Regions from separate parts of the Micromonospora sp. NPDC005298 genome, predicted to be linked through region 2. Evidence: riboswitches for the same ligand, from Rfam matches in the RefSeq annotation. Region 2 holds a riboswitch; each other region holds the start of a gene.
What was found. A riboswitch is a leader RNA that binds a small molecule or an ion and turns the genes downstream of it on or off. The one in region 2 is predicted to bind cyclic di-AMP.
Positions count from the first base shown of each region.

Region 1: it holds a riboswitch for cyclic di-AMP, as region 2 does, so the genes downstream of both, ABZS77_RS01355 (NlpC/P60 family protein) here and ABZS77_RS03680 (hypothetical protein) in region 2, are expected to answer to the same signal.
Region 3: it holds a riboswitch for cyclic di-AMP, as region 2 does, so the genes downstream of both, ABZS77_RS24845 (transglycosylase family protein) here and ABZS77_RS03680 (hypothetical protein) in region 2, are expected to answer to the same signal.

Region 1 is NZ_JBEXGP010000001.1:275,213-282,022, reverse strand. It holds gene ABZS77_RS01370 (zinc metalloprotease) at 1-894, shown strand, start outside; gene ABZS77_RS01365 (pyridoxamine 5'-phosphate oxidase family protein) at 965-1,522, opposite strand; gene dcd (dCTP deaminase) at 1,622-2,200, shown strand; gene ABZS77_RS01355 (NlpC/P60 family protein) at 2,264-3,241, opposite strand; cyclic di-AMP (ydaO/yuaA leader) riboswitch at 3,318-3,453, opposite strand; gene ABZS77_RS01350 (peptidoglycan recognition family protein) at 3,688-5,667, shown strand; gene ABZS77_RS01345 (NlpC/P60 family protein) at 5,736-6,749, opposite strand.
Region 2 is NZ_JBEXGP010000001.1:752,244-759,135, forward strand. It holds gene ABZS77_RS03675 (carbonic anhydrase) at 1-373, shown strand, start outside; gene ABZS77_RS03680 (hypothetical protein) at 430-1,449, opposite strand; cyclic di-AMP (ydaO/yuaA leader) riboswitch at 1,453-1,584, opposite strand; gene ABZS77_RS03685 (YibE/F family protein) at 1,751-3,121, opposite strand; gene ABZS77_RS03690 (copper-translocating P-type ATPase) at 3,512-5,473, shown strand; gene ABZS77_RS03695 (metal-sensitive transcriptional regulator) at 5,480-5,776, opposite strand; gene ABZS77_RS03700 (copper ion binding protein) at 5,873-6,100, shown strand; gene ABZS77_RS03705 (hypothetical protein) at 6,097-6,892, shown strand, end outside.
Region 3 is NZ_JBEXGP010000023.1:40,027-46,918, forward strand. It holds gene ABZS77_RS24825 (WYL domain-containing protein) at 1-400, opposite strand, end outside; gene ABZS77_RS24830 (VOC family protein) at 489-926, shown strand; gene dinB (DNA polymerase IV) at 992-2,179, shown strand; gene ABZS77_RS24840 (hypothetical protein) at 2,282-2,647, shown strand; gene ABZS77_RS24845 (transglycosylase family protein) at 2,717-3,394, opposite strand; cyclic di-AMP (ydaO/yuaA leader) riboswitch at 3,396-3,566, opposite strand; gene htpG (molecular chaperone HtpG) at 3,899-5,815, opposite strand; gene ABZS77_RS24855 (SDR family oxidoreductase) at 5,977-6,675, shown strand; gene ABZS77_RS24860 (M28 family peptidase) at 6,740-6,892, opposite strand, start outside.

The DNA.
Region 1 (6,810 bases), 480 kb from region 2:
GTCGTTCCGGCTGCTTCGGCCTTCTCCGCGGCGCCCGGTGGCGCCTGCGCCGAGCCGGCCGACAGCCACTCCAACGCCCGGATGAAGCCCGGTGCGGCGGCCAAGCACGACCCGAACGAGCTGACCGCGAAGCAGGTCCGCGAGCGGGACGCGGACCTTGCGGCGGCGCTGCGCGAGCGCGCCAACTTCCGCACCGGCGCGGGCGCGACGGCGCTGGCCACGGTCACCATCCCGGTGGTGGTGCACGTGATCCAGGAGAACAGCACGCGGGCCGGCGGCAACATCCCCGACTCGATGATCACCTCGCAGATCACCGTGCTCAACCAGGCCTACGCCGGTTCGACCGGCGGTGCGGTCACCGCGTTCGCCTTCCGGCTCGACAAGATCAACCGGGTGACGAACCCGTCGTGGTACCCGATCGTGCAGGGCTCGTCGGCGGAGCGGTCGATGAAGTCCTCGCTGCGGGTGGGCGGCAAGAACACCCTCAACATCTACCTCGGCGAGCTGAGCAACAACCTGCTGGGCTGGGCGACCTTCCCGCAGCGCAACCTGAGCAGCATGGACGGCGTGGTCGCGCTGAACGAGTCGCTGCCGGGCGGCACCGCCACCAACTACAACCAGGGCGACACCGGCACCCACGAGATCGGCCACTGGCTGAACCTCTACCACACCTTCCAGGGCGGTTGCGGCGGCTCGGGTGACAGCGTCAGCGACACCCCGGCCGAGGCGTCGCCCGCGTACGAGTGCCCGACCGGGCGCAACACCTGCTCGGCGACCGGGCTGGACCCGATCACCAACTTCATGGACTACACCTACGACTCGTGCATGTACCAGTTCACCCCGGGACAGGCGAGCCGCATGATCACCGCCTGGAACGCCTACCGCGCGGCGTAACTCTCGCGCGTACACCCGGTGCCGGCTCCGTCACGACGGAGCCGGCACCGGCGTCTTTTCCGGCCCGTGGTCAGGCTGCCGTGCACTGGACGTCACGGCTTCGACGGGTCGGCCGCGCCGGCGGTACGGCGACAGGCGCGGAAGCCACCGGCGGAGCGTGCGGGTCCAGCCAGACCTGCACGGCCGGCCGGCCCGGCGTGAAGCCCGGAATGCCCGCGACGGGCTGCTCGCGGCGGGTCAGCATCGCCACGTCGACGGTGAACTCGAACAGCCGCCAGTCGACGTGCGGCTCGGCCCGGGCGCCCTGCGCCAACCGGGCCAACTGGGCCGGGTCGGTCACCGGCCGGGCGTGACCCGCCACGTACGCCTCGTCGTCGCTCTCCTCCGGCGGGAACGAGTGCAGCGCGTAACGGCCGTCCCGTTCGAGGTCACGGCGCTTCGGGGAGTCGATGACGAAGCAGAACAAGCCCTCGTCGGTGATGACCGGGGAGACCGGATGGACCCGGGGCCCGCCGTCGGCGCGGACCGTGGCCAGGTAGCCGAAGCCCGGCCCGTACTGCTGGAGGAGAACGCGGATCCCGTCGGCGAGTCGGGGCTCGTCGGCGGCGAATTCGGACCAGGAAGCCATGTGGGCATTCTATCGAACAAATGTACGACCAGCGACCTCGACGCGCTGGTCACCAGCACCGAATCCGGGCGTCGTGCGCGGCGCGGCTATGGTGGTCCGATGCTGCTCTCCGACCGCGACCTGGTCTCCGAGATCAAGGCCGGCACGCTGGGCCTGGAGCCCTTCGAGCCCATGCTGGTCCAACCGTCAAGCATCGACGTGCGACTCGACCGGCTGTTCCGGGTCTTCAACAACCACCTCTACACCCACATCGACCCGGCGATGCAGCAGGACGACCTGACCTCGGTCGTCGAGGTGCCCGACGGCGAGCCGTTCGTGCTGCACCCGGGGGAGTTCGTGCTCGCCTCGACGCTCGAGGTGATCTCGCTGGGCGACCAGCTCGCCGGCCGGCTGGAGGGCAAGTCGAGCCTGGGCCGCCTCGGCCTGCTCACCCACTCAACCGCCGGCTTCATCGACCCGGGCTTCTCCGGGCACGTGACGCTGGAGCTGTCGAACGTGGCGAACCTGCCGATCACACTCTGGCCCGGCATGAAGATCGGTCAGCTGTGCATCTTCCGGCTCTCCTCGCCGGCCGAGCACCCGTACGGCTCGGCGGTGTACGGCTCGCGCTACCAGGGTCAGCGGGGGCCGACGCCCAGCCGGGCCTGGCAGCACTGGCGCACCTGGCCGACACGCTGAATTCCGCACGACGAGGGCCCGCCGCGAAACGGATCGCGACGGGCCCTGTGCGTTCACCCCTGATCAGCCGGGGCGGCCGTAGCTGTGGATCGGGCCGTCGTCGACCTTCTTCATCTTGACCGGCTGACCGGCCTGGGAGGCGTGCACCACCCAGCCGTTGCCGACGTACATGCCGACGTGGTGGATGTCGCTGTAATAGAAGACCAGGTCACCGGCTCGCAGTTCGGAGCGGCTGACGTCCTTCGTGACGCGGCTCTGCGCGGCGGCGTTGTGCGGCAGGCTCACGCCCGCCTTGGCCCACGCGGCAAGCATCAGCCCGGAGCAGTCGTACGAGTTCGGACCCTCGGCACCCCACACGTAGGGCTTGCCGATCTGCGCGCAGGCGAACTTCACGGCCGTGCCGGCGCCACCGCCGGGGTAGCTCGCCGGGCAGGGCGCGGGACGCAGCGACCCGCCGCCCCCGTTGCCGTACACCTTGAGGCGCAGCTTCTGGAGGCGGTCGATCTCCTCGTTGATCTGCTTCTTCTTCGCCGCCAGCTGGGCCTCGGTACGGGTCAGCTGCGACACCATCTCGTCCAGCGGGGCCTTCTTCGCGGCCAGCTCGTCGCGCAGGTCGGCCACCTCGCGGACGTCCTGCTGCTGGTTGTGCGCGAAGCGGTCCAGCATTTCGAGCTGCCCGACCACCTCGCTCGGCGACCGGCTGCCGAGCACGGCGTTGACGGTGGAGACGTTCTCGCCCTTGTACGCGCGCACGGCCAGGGCGCTGACCTTGTTCATCGCGGCGTCGACCTGACGCTCCAGCGGGGCGATCTGGGCGGCCAACGCGTCGGCCTGCTTGCGCTTGGCGGCGAGGTCGATCCGGGTGGCGTTGTGCCGTTCGATGATCGGTTCGAGTTTGTTCCAGTCGGCGTCGATCTGGCGTTCGATCTCGGCGACGGACGGGTCGGCGTGGGCCGCGGTGGCGCTGCCGGTCAGGACGACGGCGACGCCGGCCAGTGCGGCGAGAGCGGTGGTGAAGCGGGACCAGCGTGGACGCGGCACGATCGACGTCGGACCGGCTGGCGCCGACCGCTCGGACGACGGCCGCGGGGCATGGAGTGCCACCGGGGTTCCGTTCTCCTTCTTCCTGACCGCCTACCGGGTTAGCTGACGGGTTCGGGCGGGAAGTTGGCGCCCTACCGCAGTGGCTGCGGATTCACCCCGGGGGACGTGGGTCCCCGGTTCGCTCGGAAGCGACTCGGCGGTGTCGGTCCGTTACCGCCCGGGCTGGGCGGACCTGCTGTCGGGCCGACAAATGACCAGAGTAGAGACGCCCGTTACCGATCCGCAACCCGTGCGGCCGTGACACTCCGTACCGATTGGAGAGAGTCACAGGCTGTACGCGAAGATTTCTTTCCGAACGCTTCGACAGATGGAAAGGTATTGACGCGGACTCCCGCGCGGCGCGAAGGTGACCTCACCTTCAACCGTGAAATCTAGGGGGTTCGATGCACCGTCCAACCCTGTCCGTCGGCCGGCGCGCCCTGCTCGCCGCCGCCGTGGTCGCCGCCTCGACCGCGGTACCGTCACCCGCCGGCGCCGCCGCCGCACCCGCCCCCGACCGCCAGCAGCAGTACGCCGCGGCGGCCACGGAGTACGGCGTGCCGACCACCGTGCTGCTCGGTGTCTCCTACCTGGAGTCCCGCTGGGACAGCAACGCCGGCACACCGAGCACCAGCGGCGGCTACGGCCCGATGCACCTGACCGACGCCCGACACGTGGCCGCCCTGCCCGCACGCGGCCACCACGACACCGGCACCGAGGACCCGCGCGGCGACGACTCCCGACCCGCGCTGGCACCCGCGACCGCACCCGCCGAGGATCCCGCGCCGCCCCCGGCCGCCTTGCAGACCGTGGACGCCGCAGCCGCGCTGACCGGCGTGGCACCCGAGTCGCTGCGCACCGACACGAACGCCAACATCCGGGGCGGGGCGGCGCTGCTCGCGTCGTACCAGCGGGAGTTGGGCGCTCCGGTCGGAGCCGGCACCGACCCGGCCACCTGGTACGGCGCGGTGGCCCGCTACGCCGGCGCGGACAGCGCCGACGCCGCGGCGGCCTTCGCCGACGAGGTCTTCACCACGATCAGCGCCGGCGAGTCCCGAGTGACCGACGACGGCCAGCGGGTCACGCTGCCGGCCAGCGCGGTACGACCGGAGCGCTCCTGGCTGGACCGGCTGGGCCTGCGCCGCCTCGCCCGCCCGGACGGGCTGGAGTGCCCCCGCACCATCTCGTGCGAGTGGATTCCCGCGCCGTACCAGGCGTTCGGCGACGGCGACTACGGCAACCACGACCTGTCCGACCGGCCCGCCCGGCAGAAGATCGAGTACATCGTCATCCACGACACCGAGGCGAGCTGGGCGACCACGCTGAAACTCGTCCAGGACCCGACCTACGTGAGCTGGCACTACTCGCTGCGCTCGGTGGACGGGCACATCGCCCAGCACGTCAAGACCAAGGACGTCGGCTGGCACGCCGGCAACTGGTACGTCAACGCCAAGTCGATCGGCCTCGAGCACGAGGGCTTCGCCGCGCAGGGCACCTGGTACACCGAGGCGATGTACCGGACCTCGTCGAAGCTGGTCCGGCACCTCGCGCTGCGACTGGGCATCCCGCTGGACCGCCAGCACATCATCGGCCACGACAACGTGCCCGGCACCGTCGCGTCGACCGTACGCGGCATGCACTGGGACCCGGGACCGTACTGGGACTGGACGCACTACTTCGACCTGCTGCACGCCCCGCGGCTGGACACCGGCACCCCGGCCACCGGCCTCGTCCGGATCGACCCGGACTACGCCACCAACCAGCCGGCGTTCATCGGATGCGTCACCCCCGGCGTGCCGTGCACACCGCGCGGCTCCTCGTCGGTGGTGCTGCGCAGCGCGCCGTCCGCCGACGCACCGCTGGTGAACGACATCGCGCTGCGCCCCGACGGCACCCCGAACACCATGGAGGTGTCCGACCACGGCGCCCGCGCCTCCGCCGGGCAGACGTACGCCCTCGCCGGCCGGCAGGGCGACTGGACGGCCATCTGGTACCTCGGGCAGAAGGCCTGGTTCCACAACCCGGCGTCCGCGCCGACCGCGAGCTGGACCGTCGGCGTGGTTGCCGTCCCGAAGCCGGGCCGAGCCACCATCCCGGTGTACGGGCGGGCGTACCCGGAGGAGGCCGCCTACCCCGAGGGTGTGCCCTACCAGACCATCTCGCCGTTGCAGTACACCCTGGCCGCCGGGCAGCGGTACTCCGTCGGCGCGGTGCTGGCCGGCGAGTACTACCGGGCCAGTACGTTCGACGGCTCCTCACCCGGCGACTGGACGGTGATCCGCGGCAAGAACCGGTACGCGCAGATCCAGTTCGGCCACCGCATCATGTACGTCAACCTGGACGACGTGCAGTTGCTGCCGTCCCCGGTGGGCGCACCCCGCTGACCGGCAACCCCTGAGAAACCGCGACGGCCCCCGGTCAGTGACCGGGGGCCGTCGTCGTGCCTGGTGGATCAGCCGGGTCTGCGGAACCCCGCGACCGGCATGTTGTTGATGCTGGTCACCTGCACCGGCTTGCCGGCGCGTGGCGCGTGCACCATCAGGTCGTTGCCGAGGTACAGGCCGACGTGGTGCAGGTCGCTGAAGAAGAAGACCAGGTCACCGGCGCGGGCGTTGCTCCGCGAGATCGCCTTGCCCTCGTTCCACTGGTCACCGGTGTGGTGGGTCAGGTAGATCCCGGCCGACTTGTACGCGTACTGGGTCAGCCCCGAGCAGTCGAACGAGTTCGGACCGGTGGCACCCCAGACGTACGGGTCGCCGACCTGCTGGCAGGCGGTCTTGATCGCCTTCTGCGCGGCGGAGCTGGCCACACCGTTGATGGTCGGGCAGCCCTCGGTCTTGATCGTGGTCTTCGGCAGGGACGCCTCGAGCTGCTTGATGTCGGTGTCGATCTGCTTCTTCTTCGCGGCCAGCTCGTTCTGCTGCCGGGTCTGCGTGGTGATCAGCGTGTCGAGCTTCTGCTTCTCGCCGTCGTACTTGGCCCGCACGGCCAGCACGCCCTCGACCTGCTTGCGCTCCTGCGCGGCGAGCCGGTCGAGAACGGTGAGCTGCTCGGTGAGCGTGTCCGGCTTGGCGCTGACCAGCAGGGCGCCGATGTCGTGCGACGGGCCGGAGATGTAGTAGCGGGAGGCGAGGTCACCGACCCGGTTGAGGGCCAGCTCGCTCTGCAGCGCCAACGGCTCGATCTTCTTCTGGAGGTCCGCCGACTTCTGCCGGTTGACCTTCAGCTGCGAGCGCACCTTGTTGTACTGCTCGATCGTGGGCTCCAACTGCTCCCACTTCTTGTCGATCTGGGCCTCGATCTCGTCGACCGTGGGCTCGGCCTGCGCCGGCGCGGCGAGCACACCGGCACCGACGGCCGCCGCGGCGACCAGGACGAGCAGACGGTGGGCGACCCGGCGCAGCCTGCCCGGTCGCGCGGACAGTCCCGGGGCGTGACGATGAGGGGGCATGGTTGCCACCGGCATCGACTCCTTTGCAACCGACCGCCGGGCGCCTCGCGTGAGGGAAGGGCCGAGGCAGACGACC
Region 2 (6,892 bases):
CCCGCTGGTGGTCGTGCTGGGCCACGACTCGTGCGGCGCCGTCCAGGCGGCCAGGGAGGTCTCCGCCACCGGCGTGGCACCCCAGGGGCACCTGGGCGCCGTTGTCGACGCCGTGCTGCCGAGCCTCCGTCGCGCCGCCGCCGAGGGAGTCGAGGACATCGACGACATCGTCGACATCCACATCGCGCAGACCGTCGAGACGCTGCTGGAGCAGTCGTCCGTGCTGGCCGACGCCGTGACACGGGGGCGGTGCGCGGTGGTGGGCATGTCGTACCGGCTCGCCGCCGGCGCGGTGCGCCCGGTCGCCGCCGTTCCGGCCCACGTCGCGGCGCTCGACGTACCCGACGGGCCGTCGGCGCCCGCCGCCGCCTGACGCGTCGAGGGCCGCCCCGCGACGCGGGACGGCCCTCGATCAGCTGGGTGAGCGGGTCAGAGCAGCGACATGTGGACGTGGTCGGTGTGGTTCGACGGCCCGCTGTACGACTTCCAGCCGGTCGCCGGGAACCAGATCTGCCGGTTCCAGATCACGTAGTAGATGCCGAGGCGGTCGGCGTTGCGGATGAGGAACGCGGCGACGTTGTTGCCGTACGTCCGGGTGTCGTCGTTGTGCCACGGGCTGAAGCCGCTCTTCTGCAACGACCAGTCGCAGGCGCGGCCCTTCGGGTGCTCCCACGGTCCGCCGGAGCGGTAGCAGCCCACGAACCGGTTGAAGCCGGCCCGCTTGACCTCCTTGTACGCGTGCAGCGTGCGCGGCGTGACGCAGCCGGACGTGGTCGGGTCGTCCTCGCTGCACGACTGCGGCTTCCAGTCGCCGTCGGCGGAGCGCCCCGGACCGATCCGGGCGACCGGCGACGTGGCGTCCACCAGACCGCCGGTGAAGCCCTTCCCACCGACGAGGGCGAGCGCCTTGTCCGCGTCGCGCTTCTCCTTCGCCATCAGGGCGGTCTGCTTCTGCTGCTCCCGTACCTCCGCGTCGAGAAGCAGCTTCGCCTGTTCGGCGCGGGCCTTGACCGCGTTGACCTCGGAGAGCTTCTTCTCGTTGACCATGTTCATCTCGTCGAGCGCGGCGGCCCGCCGGACGAACGAGTCGGGGGCGTCGCTCTCCAGCAGCATCGCGATGGCGCCGATCCGACCGGTCCGGTACGACTGGGCGGCGATCTGACCGACCTGCGGTGCGAGGGCGTCCAGCTCGGCCTTCGCGCGGTCCACCTCGGCCGCCAGCTCCGCCTGCCGCTTCCTGGACTTGTCCAGCTGGGACTTGGCCGCGACGTAGTCCCGGTTGGTCTTCTCGATGACGTCGTTGAGCAGCGTCGGCTCGCCGTCCTCCTCGTGCCCGGACGGCGTCGGCGTCGTCGGGGCTGCGTGCGCCGGGAGGGGGCCGGCGAGCACGGTCAGTGCGGCGATCACGGCCACCACGGGCGTCAACCAGCGGCGTAGGGGTGCCGTCACGATTTTCCCTTCCGTCGACCGCCGACCGGGTTAGCTGACGGGTTCGGGGCGGAAGTGGCCCCTACCGCTGACGCGGATTCACCCCACGTACCTGGGTTCCCGGCTCGCCGGCTGGCGATTGGGCGGTGGCACCGCAGGCGCCGATTCGCGCCTTCAGCGGTGACCGGCAGCGAGGTTACCCGAGAGTCGACCCGCTGAGCTACGTCCCGATGCCGACTAAAAGCGTCATTTCGCCATGGCGTTGAGTGACCAGTGATGCGGTTCTCAGGCCGGATGCCCGATCTGGTCACGCTGAGGAGTGTCACCATGCCGTATCCGTGCTCCTGTTCGACTCTGGCCACCGGGTGGTGGCGGCGGGCGGGGGTGTCGTCCGCGTCGGGTCCGGTCCGTCCGACGGGTCCGTACGCGGGGAGCTGAGTGCGGCCAGGGCCTCCGCGCGGTCCGGCCGTGGTCGGGGGGCGGGGACGTCGTCGGCCGGCGTGGCGGTCGACCGGCCGGCGGCCGTCACCACCGCGGCCAGCCCGGTGGTCAGCGGTACGGCGGCGATGAGGCCGAGAGTGGCCACGGCGCTGCGGACGATCTCCTGTGCCAGGAACTCGCTGGTGAGGATCTGCCCGAGGGGGCGCGTGTCGGCGGTGAGCAGGAGCAGCAGCGGCAGTGAGGCGCCCGCGTACGCCAGCACGATGGTGTTGACCGTGGAGGCGATGTGCGCCCGACCGACCCGGGTCGCCGCCCGGTAGAGCTGCAACCGGGTCAGCCCCGGGTTGGCGTTCGCGAGTTCCGTGACGGTGGCCGCCTGGGTGACGGTCACGTCGTCGAGCACCCCGAGCGAGCCGATGATGATCCCGGCGAGCAGCAGGCCGTGCAGGTCCACGTCGGCCTGGAACATCGACAGGGTGGTGGCGTCCTCGCTGCCGAAGCCGGTGAGGTGGGTGGCGGCGGTGGCGATGGTGGCCAGTACGCCGGTGAGCACCAGGCTGCCCAGGGTGCCGAGCACCGCGACCGAGGTCTGCGCGGTGACCCCGTGTGTCAGGTACAGCACCACGAACATGATCAGAGCTGCGCCGACCACGGCGACGACGAGCGGTGACCGGCCGGCGGCGATGCCCGGCAGCACGAAGGTGAGCAGGATGGCGAAGCTCGCGGCCAGTCCGGCGAGCGCGGCCAGGCCACGCCACCGGCCGAACGCGACGATCGCGGCGGCGAAGACCACCGCCAGCCACACCAGTGGGGTTCCGCGCTGGTGTTCGGCGATGTTCCAGGTGCTGGCGCCGGGGTCGGCCGGGTCGGTCAGCTCGACCAGGATCACCTCGTCGCCGACGTCCACCCGGGGCGCACCGGGGCCGTCCGGCACGGGTGTCTGGACCTGCTGCCCGGCGCGCGGCCCGTCCTGCACCCGGACGTCCACCGTGCCGCACGGCCCGTCACCGGCGTCCGGCGTGCCCTCCGGGGTCTGCGGCGCGGGCGGGCACGGTTCGGTCACCACGCGGGTCACCGTGCCGTGGTGGCGGGGGACGTCCGCGCCACCACCCGTCGGCGGTGAGGCGTCCCGGGGCCAGAGCACCACCGCCGCGAGCACGGTGGCGACGAACAGGGGTACCACGGTCGCGACGAGGATCCGCCGTACCCGCGGTGGGGCGGACGGAACGGAACGGCTGTGGTCGGAACCCAATGCGAGACTCCCAACGAATCCGGTGCGGGATACGTGCCGGCGGGCCGGTCGGTTCACCGCAACCGCGGAAACGCGGTGACGGGCGCGGCGGATCGCGGGATGCCGATTGCCTGATCACGTACGGTGAACGACCGGCCGGGCCGGCGGGAGGCGGCGCCGCGTCGGGGCGGCACCGGTGCCGGACTGCGCAGCGGGATCCGGAGGGCCATCGTCGGAATGCTAACGACCCCGGCCGTGGGTCGCAGGTCGTGCCGGGGTGTCGGGGTCCGCGAACCGCCCGCGTCGCGGCGCGCGGCCCGGGATCGTGGAGTCATGCACGCTGAGTCACCGTCTGATCCGCACGGCGCGCACCGCGGCGGGCACGACAGGCACGCGGGCCACGATCCGGCGATGTTCCGCAGCCGGTTCTGGGTCTGCCTGGTGCTCACCGTGCCGGTGGTGCTGACCAGTCACCTGGTGGCGGACCGGCTCGGTCTGCGCTGGGACGTGCCGGGGCGTTCCTGGGTGGGTCCGGTGCTCGGCTCGGTGGTGTTCTGGTGGGGCGGCTGGCCGTTCCTGGCCGGCGCGGTCCGGGAGGTACGGGACCGGGCGCCGGGGATGATGCTGCTGGTCGCGATGGCGATCACGGTCGCGTACACCGCGTCGCTGGCCACCAGCGTCGGCGCGTTCGACCTGGACTTCTGGTGGGAGTTGGCGGCGCTGGTCACCATCATGCTGCTCGGGCACTGGCAGGAGATGAAGGCCATCGGGCAGGCCCGGGGAGCGCTCGCGGCGCTTGCCGCGCTGCTGCCCGACGAGGCCGAGCGGGTGGCCGCCGACGGCCGGGTCGAGCCGGTTGCCGTCGGTGCGCTGCGGGTCGGCGACGTGGTGCTGGTCCGTCCGGGTGGGCGGGTGCCGGCGGACGGGGGCATCGTCGAGGGCGGCGCCGAGCTGGACGAGTCCATGATCACCGGTGAGTCGCGGCCGGTCGCCCGGGCGGCCGGCGACCGGGTGGTGGCGGGCACCGTCGCCACCGACTCGGCGATCCGGGTCCGCGTGGAGGCGCTCGGTGAGCGGACCGCGCTCGCCGGCATCCAGCGCATGGTCGCCGAGGCGCAGCGCTCGGGCGGTCGGGCCCAACTGCTCGCCGACCGGTTCGCCGCCGCGTTGTTCTACCTGGCCACCGGCACCGCCGTGCTGACCGTGCTGGTCTGGACGGCGCTGGGTCACCCCGACGAGGCGGTGGTCCGCGCGGTCACCGTCCTGGTGATCGCCTGCCCGCACGCCCTCGGTCTGGCCATCCCGCTCGTCGTCGCGCTCTCCACGGCGGTGGCCGCGCGGTCCGGGATCCTGGTCAAGGACCGGTTGGCGCTGGAACGGATGCGGACCGTCGGCGCGGTGCTCTTCGACAAGACCGGCACGCTGACCCGGGGCGAGCACGCCGTCACCAACCTGGTGACGGTGCCGGGCATCGGGCGGGACGAGGTGCTACGGATCGCGGCGGGTGTCGAGTCGGACGGCGAGCATCCGTTGGCCCGGGCGATCGTGGCGGCGGCCGGGCGGGCCGGCCCGGCGCCGGCCGCCGGATTCCGGTCGTTGCCGGGCCGCGGTGTGCAGGCGACGATCGACGGTACGGAGTACGCGGTGGGCGGGCCGGCGCTGCTGCGGGAGGTGGGGGTGTCGCTCCCGGCCGGCCTGGCGGCGGCGACCGGGCGCTGGTCGGCGCGGGGTGCCGCGGTGCTGCATCTGGTGCGGCTGCCGGACACCGTGCTCGGCGCGTTCGCGTTGACCGACGAGGTGCGTCCGGAGGCCCGGCGGGCCGTCGACGAGCTGCGGACCGAAGGTGTCCGGACCATCGCCATGATCACCGGGGACGCGCGGCCGGTGGCCGAGGCCGTCGCCGCCGAACTCGGGTTCCGTCCGGGCGTCGACGAGGTGTTCGCCGAGGTGCTGCCGGCGGAGAAGGACGGCCGGGTGGCCGAGCTCCAGCGGCGGGGGTTGACCGTGGCGATGGTCGGTGACGGGGTGAACGACGCGCCGGCGCTGGCCCGCGCCGACGTGGGCATCGCGATCGGCGCGGGCACCGATGTGGCGATCGAGTCGGCCGGGGTGGTGCTCGCCTCGTCCGACCCGCGTGGGGTGGGCGCGGTGGTGCGGTTGTCCCGGGCGTCGTACCGCAAGATGCGGCAGAACCTGGCCTGGGCGGCCGGCTACAACGTGGTGGCGCTGCCGCTGGCGGCCGGCGTGCTGGCCTGGGCCGGGGTGGCGCTGAGCCCGGCGCTTGCCGCTGTGCTGATGTCGGCGTCCACAGTCGTGGTGGCGCTCAACGCCCAGTTGCTGCGCCGGGTACGCCTCGACCCGGAGTCGGACTGAGCGGGGTCAGCCGCGCTTCATCAGCCGGCCGACTGCCGCCATCATCTCGGTGGCCATCTCGTCGGCCCGACCCTCGGCCGCGCCCTCGTGCATGCAGTGCCGGGCGTGGCCGTCGAGCAGCCCCAGCGCCACCTTGTCGAGGGCGGCCTGGATGGCGGAGATCTGGGTGAGCACGTCGATGCAGTAGCGGTCGTCGTCGACCATCTTCTCGATGCCCCGGACCTGCCCCTCGACGCGGCGGAGCCGCGCGAGCAGTTGGTCCTTGCTGGCGGTGTACCCGCGGATCGGGGTGGGTGCGGTCATGCCGACCAGGATAGCCTACCCCTGGGGGGTATGGTACGGTCCACGTGACGGATACCCCCACCGGGTACCGGTAGGTGAGGCGGAGGAGACGGTCTGATGGTCAACACCACGTACCAGGTGCAGGGCATGACCTGTGGGCACTGCGTCAGCGCGGTCAGCGCCGAGGTCGGCGCCCTCGACGGTGTGCGCGACGTCCAGGTCGACCTCGCCAGCGGTCAGGTCACCGTGAGCAGCGACCAGCCGCTGGACGTGGCGACCGTCCGGGCCGCCGTCGACGAGGCCGGCTACGACCTCGTCGACGGCTCGTCGGCAGGCCCTGCGTGAACACGGTGACCCGACTGGGCGGGTTCGCCCTCGGTCTCGTGGCGGTCTTCGGCGCGGCGTACGGGGTCGGCCAGGTGGTCGACCCCGGCGCCCCCGCCGCCGAGACCCGGCACGACGGCCCCGCCGCTCACCCGGCCGGGGAGCACGACGAGGTGGTCGACCGGCTCCCGGGCGGCCTGCTCGTCTCCGACCGTGGCTACACCCTCGACCCGGTGGCCGCCCCGGCCGGCGAGTTTGCCTTCACGATCGACGGCCCGGACGGCCGACCGGTCACCAGCTACGACGTCGCCCACGACAAGCGGATGCACCTCATCGTGGCCCGGCGGGACCTCTCCGGCTTCCGGCACGTCCACCCCGACCTCACCCCGGACGGCACCTGGCGGGTCGCCACCCCGCTGGCCGGACCCGGGCAGTGGCGGGCCTTCGCCGACTTCACCCCGACCGGGGGCGAGCCGTTGACCCTCGGCGTGGACGTCACAGTCCCCGGCGAGCTGACCGAACGACCGCTGCCCGCCCCGACGACCAGCACCAGCGTCGACGGCTACACGGTCACCCTGGCCGGTGAGCCGCAGCCCGGCCGCACCTCGCCGCTCACCCTGACGGTCAGCCGGGACGGGCGGCCGGTCACCGACCTGGAGCCGTACCTCGGCGCGTACGGGCACCTGGTGGCGCTGCGCCGGGGCGACCTCGCGTACCTGCACGTGCACCCGGACGGGACGCCCGGCGACGGCCGCACCCGCCCCGGCCCGACCGTCACCTTCCTCGCCGAGGTGCCGTCGGCCGGCGCCTACC
Region 3 (6,892 bases), on a different contig from region 2:
CGACGAGGGTCTCGGTGGAGCCGTGCACCGCCCGTACCTCGGCGCGCAGCCGCGAGGGCATCACCTGGTCGAGCTTCGCCAACGCCCGCAGGGCGGCCTCGCCCGCACCGGCGACCGTGCCCCCGGTGGCCAACCGCAGGGACACCGCCGTCGCGATCGCCTCCCCGTCGTCGAGCAGCAGCGGCGGCAGCCGGGTGCCCGAGCCGAGCCGGTAGCCGCCACCGACGCCGGACACCGCGCGCACGGGATAGCCGAGATTCCGCAGGCGTTGGACGTCACGCCTGACGCAGCGGTCGGTGACCCGCAACCGCGCGGCGAGCTCGGCGGCCGTCCAGGACGGTCGTCGTTGCAGCAGCGCCAACAACCGCAGGACGCGCTCGGTGGTCGCCTCGACGGTCACCCGCCGATCGTTGCACAGGTTGAGGAACGATCCTGTCCGCGATTTCCGGGAGGCTGGGACCATGACCGACGAGATCAGGGGAGCTGCCATGCCACGCGACGTGCAGATCACGTTCGACTGCGCCGATCCGGCCGGGCTGGCGACGTTCTGGGCCGAGGCCCTCGGCTACCAGGTGCAGGGCCCGCCCAGCGGCTTCGAGTCGTGGGAGCAGGCACTGGACGCGATGGGCGTGCCGCCGGAGAACCGCAACGACGCCTCGGCGGTGGTCGACCCCGAGGGGTCCCGGCCACGGCTGTTCTTCCAGCGCGTACCGGAGGGCAAGCAGGTCAAGAACCGCGTCCACCTGGACGTCCGGGCGGCGCCCGGCCTCGCCGGAGACGAACGGATGGCGGCCCTCGAAGCGGAGGCCGACCGGCTCGTCGCGTACGGCGCCACCCGGCTCGGTCGGCACGAGCCCGCTCCCCCGCTCGGCGCCGGTCACCTCGTCATGGCCGACCCCGAGGGCAACGAGTTCTGCCTCGACTGATCGACTCGTGACCGCGTTCGCCCAGGTCACTGTCGCCACGACCGACGCCATGCGAACATATGTACGTGTCGCCCGGGGCCACCATCCTGCACGCCGACCTGGACGCCTTCTACGCGTCGGTCGAGCAGCGCGACGACCCGCGCCTACGGGGCCGCCCCGTGATCGTCGGCAGTGGGGTGGTCCTCGCGGCCAGCTACGAGGCGAAGGCGCGGGGCGTCCGCAGCGCGATGGGCGGTCAGCAGGCACGTCGCCTCTGCCCGGACGCGATCGTGATGCCACCGCGGATGTCGGCGTACACGGCCGCGAGCCGCGCGGTGTTCGAGATCTTCAGGCGGACCACCCCGCTGGTCGAGGGGCTCTCCATCGACGAGGCGTTCCTGGACGTGGGCGGGCTGCGCCGGCTGGTCGGGGCGCCGGCCGACATCGCGGACCGGCTGCGTCGGGAGGTCCGCGAGCAGGTCCGCCTGCCCATCACGGTGGGCGTGGCCCGCACGAAGTTCCTGGCGAAGGTCGCCAGCGGGGTGGCCAAACCGGATGGGCTGCTGGTCGTCGCACCCGACGGCGAACTGGCGTTCCTGCATCCGTTGCCGGTCGAGCGGCTCTGGGGCGTCGGCCCGATCACGGCCGAGAAGCTGCGCGAGCGTCGGATCCGTACCGTCGGCGACGTGGCCCGGCTCGGTGAGGCGGCGCTGGTCTCGCTGCTCGGCGCGGGCGCGGGCCGGCACCTGCACGCCCTGGCACACAACCGTGACCCACGGGGAGTGCAGGTGGGTCGCCGACGCGGTTCGATGGGCGCGCAGCACGCGCTGAGCCGTACCCCGCACGCGGCGGCGGAGCTGGACGCGATCCTCGCCGGCCTGGTCGACCGGGTCACCCGGCGGATGCGGGCCGCCGGGCGGGCCGGACGCACGGTGGTGCTGCGTCTGCGCTTCGGCGACTACACGCGGGCCACCCGATCGCACACCGTCCGCAAGGCGACCGCGGACACCACGCCGGTGCTCGCCGCCGCGCGGGCGCTGCTGCGGGCCACCCAGCCCGAGATCGACCGGCGGGGCGTCACCCTGATCGGCGTCTCGGTGGGCAACCTCGACGACAACCCGGTCCAGCCGGAGCTGCCGTTCCAACCCGACCCGGGCGCCGAACTGGACGCGGCGGTCGACGCGGTCCGCGACCGGTTCGGATCGGCGGCGCTCACCCGGGCGGTGCTGCTCGGCCGCGACCCCGGTGTCGAGATGCCGCTATTGCCCGACTGATGGTCGCGTTTCCTGCGATCGGTGACACATCACAGCAGGTCGGCGGTTTAGCCGACGGCCCACGGGTGACCCTTGGAGGGAACAGCCTGACGAGGGGGGCCCATGATGTCCGACGACACCAGCAACCGACCGAGCCGTCGCGTCGAGCGTCCGCACGACGTGACCGACCCGCTGCTCTGGCAGCTCGCGGTCGACGTGCTGGGCGCCCATGAGCCGGACGACGAGGGGCACTGCCGCAATCTCCAGTGCGCCGGGCAGGGGTGGCCGTGCGAGGCCCGCACCGGCGCCGAGCAGTCGCTGCGGCTGGCCCGCGGCGAATCCGCCTCGGTCGAGAAGACCGACGGGGGCAGCGACGCCGAGAGCCGCACCGGCTGGCGCGGTGAGGCGGTGCCGGCTCCGCGCTGGGGCCGCAACGCCGGGGTGGCGGCATCACAACGGGAGCAGAAGGCCTCGGCGTCGGCGGCCTGACCGCGACCCCGGGCGGCACACACGCGAACGCTCGACCGGTGAGCCGGCCGAGCGTTCGCGCGTCGTACGTCAGAGGCTGAGTCGCTGACCCGGGAAGATCAGACCCGGGTCGGCGCCGACGATCTGCCGGTTGCGCTCGTACAGCGCCTGCCAGCCACCGGTCGACCGGTGGTGGTCGGCGATCTCCGACAGGGTGTCGCCCGGCTTGACGGTGTACGTCCCGCCGCTCGACGCGGGCGCGGTGCGCTCGTGGTCGCGCGTCGCCGGCTGCTCGCCGCGCGTGGACCTGCTGGGCTTCGCGGTCGACTCGGTGGACCTGGTCGACTTGGTGGACTTCGTCGACTTGGTGGACTTCGTCGACTTGGTGGCGGAGCCGCCCGACGAGCCGCCCTTCTTGCCGCAGGTCGGCCAGGCGCCGATGCCCTGCCCGTCGAGCACCTTCTCGGCGACGGCGATCTGCTCGCCGCGGCTGGCCAGGTCGGCGCGTGCGGCGTACTTCTTGCCGCCGTAACCGGCCCAGGTGCTCTGCGAGAACTGCAAGCCGCCGTAGTAGCCGTTGCCGGTGTTGATCTTCCAGTTGCCGCCGGACTCGCACTTGGCGATCGCGTCCCAGTTGACGGCGGCCTGCGCCGGGGCGGCCGGGCCGAAGAGTGCGACAGCGCCGGTGACCGCGCCGACGGCCAGGGTGCCGACGGCGAGGCGGCGGGTGCTGACCCGTCGATGACGGGGCGTGTGAACAGACGTCATGTGAGTTTTCCTCCACGCCGGCGAGGTGAGCTGTCGGGTTCGGGCCGAGGAGCCCGGCCGCACGGTGGCGGCTTCACCCCGAGGTGACATGCACCGAGGAACCTGGGTCCCCCGCTCCCGCCCGGTTGACTGGGTTCCGACGACCGGGGGCGGGATTTGGCGTTGCCGGCCGTGGTGTCCGCAGTGGCGAACCCGACCGACGTTAGGCACGGTCGGTGACGATCGCCCACTCGCTGTGAAGTTCTTCACCGGCCCGCGCTCGGCGTTCCGGCCACCGGTTGCGGGGCATCGAACACTGTGCAGTGACCATGATGGACCGTTTACGATCAGCGGTCGGGGACGCCGTGCTCCCGGTGTCCGTAGAGCGGCGCGACGTCCGTGCCGCCGACCCGCCGAAGATCGGTGCAGCGCTCGCCGAGGGTCGCGCCGTGGGTGGCGCGAGACGGGACCTGACCGGCCGGCGGGGCCCTGCTGGGCGGACCGCCGGCCGGAGGGTGGATCCGGCTACAGGGTGCGGGCCAGCCGGTCGGCGAGCGTCCGGGTGAAGCGGGCCGGGTCGGCCAGCTCGCCACCCTCGGCGAGCACCGCCAGGCCGTACAGCAGCTCCGCCGTCTCGGTCAGGGCCGGCGAGGCGTCGCCCTGCTCGTGGGCCTTGCGGAGCCCGGCGACCAGCGGATGACCGGGGTTGATCTCCAGGATCCGCTTGGTGGACGGCACCTCGTGCCCCATCGCCCGGTACATCTTCTCCAGCGTGGGGGTGAGGTCGTGCGCGTCCCCGACGACGCAGGCGGGTGAGGTGGTCAGCCGCGACGACAGGCGGACCTCCCGGACGCTGTCGGCGAGGGTCGTGCCCAGCCATTCGACGAGCGCGGCGAACTCCTGCCGCTGCTGCTCGCGCTCGGTCTCGGCCTGCTGCTTCTCCTCGTCGGTGTCCAGGTCGACCTCGCCCTTGGCGATCGAGCGGAACTGCCGGCCGTCGTACGCGCCGACCCGCTCGACCCACACCTCGTCGACCGGGTCGGTCAGGAGCAGCACCTCGTGGCCCTTGGCCCGGAACGCCTCCAGGTGCGGCGAGTTCTCGATGGTGGCCCGGGAGTCGCCGGTGGCGTACCAGATGTCGCTCTGGCCGTCCTTCATCCGCGAGACGTAGCCGGCCAGGTCGGTGGGCTCGGCGGCGTCGTTCGTGGACGCCACCGACAGGATCTCCAGCAGGGTGTCCCGGTTGTCGGTGTCGTCGATCAGCCCTTCCTTGACGACGGTGCCGAACTCGGTCCAGAAGGTGCGGTACCGCTCGGGGTGGTTGGCCTTGAGGTCCTTGACCGTGGTGAGGACCTTCTTCACCAGGCGGCGGCGGACGATCTGGATCTGCCGGTCCTGCTGGAGGATCTCGCGGGAGATGTTCAGCGACAGGTCGTGCGCGTCGACGACGCCCTTGACGAAGCGCAGGTAGGTGGGGACCAGCGCCTCGCAGTCGTCCATGATGAACACGCGCTTGACGTAGAGCTGGACGCCTCGGCGGCCCTGCGGGGCGAACATGTCGAGCGGGGCGTGGCTGGGCAGGAACAGCAGCGCCTCGTACTCGAAGGTGCCCTCGCCCTTCATGTGCACGACCTCGAGCGGGTCGGCCCAGTCGTGGCTGACGTGCTTGTAGAACTCGTTGTACTCGGCGGCGTCGACCTCGTCGCGGGGCCGCGCCCAGAGTGCCTTCATCGAGTTGAGGGTCTGCACCTCGCTGGTGGCGTCCGCGCCGTCGACGCCGGGGCGTTCGACGGTCATCCGGATGGGCCACGCGATGAAGTCGGAGTACCGCTTGACGATCTCGCGGATGGTCCACTCGGCGGTGTAGTCGTGCAGGTTGTCCTCGGTGTCGGCGGGCTTGAGGTGCAGGGTCACCGAGGTGCCCTGCGGCGCCTCGTCGACGGCCTCGACCGAGTACGTGCCCTCGCCGGCGGACTCCCAGCGGGTGCCGCCGGTCTCGCCGGCCTTGCGGGTGAGCAGGGTGACCCGGTCGGCGACCATGAACGCGGCGTAGAAGCCGACCCCGAACTGGCCGATCAGGTCCTGCGAGGCGCGCGCGTCGGCGGACTCGCGAAGCTGGCGCAGCAGCTCGGCGGTGCCGGACTTGGCGATCGTGCCGATCAGACCGACCACCTCGTCGCGGGTCATCCCGATGCCGTTGTCCCGGACGGTGAGGGTGCGGGCGTCCCGGTCGACCTCGATGGCGACGTGCAGGTCGTCGGTGTCGGCGACGAGGTCCTTGTCGACGAGGGTGGCCAGCCGCAGCTTGTCCAGCGCGTCGGACGCGTTCGAGATGAGTTCCCGCAGGAAGACGTCCTTGTTCGAGTAGATCGAGTGGACGACCAGTTGGAGGAGCTGACGCGCCTCGGCCTGGAACTCCAACGTCTCGGCCTGGTTGCTCACACCGTCTCCCTTCTGTCACGTGCGGAGGTTCGCGCAAAGGATACGAGTCGTCACCGGGTGGGCGGTGGGGGCCTCGGGGTCGTATTCCCGATCCGGGAGGGGCATCGTCGTGACCTAGCTGACTTTGGTTAATAGAAGTCAGGTCGGCTAGCCTGACGGGCATGAAGATCTCCGGAAGCACCGCCCTCGTCACCGGCGCCAACCGTGGCTTCGGCCGCCACCTCGCCGTCGAACTCGCCGCGCGGGGCGCCACCGTCTACGCCGCCGCCCGCAACCCCGACACCGTCGACCTGCCCGGCGTGACACCCGTACGCCTCGACATCACCGACCCCGCCTCGGTGGCCGCCGCCGCCGAGCTGGCCGGCGACGTGAACCTGCTGATCAACAACGCCGGCATCGACTCGGGGACCGACCTCCTCGACGGCGACCTGGACCTCGTCCGGCTGGAGCTGGAGACCCACTACCTGGGCACCCTGTCGATGGTCCGGGCCTTCGCGCCGGTCATCGCCGGCAACGGCGGCGGCACGATCCTGAACATCCTCTCCGTGCTGTCCTGGATCAACTTCCCGAAGCACGGGGCCTACGGCGCCGCGAAGTCCGCCGAGTGGGCGATGACCAACGCGCTGCGCGTCCAGCTCGCCGACCGGGGCGTCCGCGTCGCCGGACTGCACGTCGGTTACATGGACACCGACATGACCGCCGCTATCACCGACCCGAAGTCCGACCCCGAGACGGTCGCCCGGATCGCCGTGGACGGCATCGAGACCGACGCGTACGAGATCCTCGCCGACGACGTCAGCCGCCAGGTGCGGGCCGGCCTGGCCGGCGGCGCCACCGCGCTCTACCCGCAGCTCCCCTGACCCTCGACGCGGCGGGCCGCCGCCGGGTGTCCCGGCGACGGCCCGCCTCTCGTCGGGTACGCGGTCAGCTCGCCTGCAACGTCACGTCGTCGATCACGAAGCTGGTCTGCAGCGAGGCGTCCTCGGTGCCGGTGAACGTCAGCGTCACCGTCTGCCCGGCGTACGCGGCCACGTTCAGCGTGCGCTGGACGTAGCTGGTGGAGGCGTTCAGGTTCGA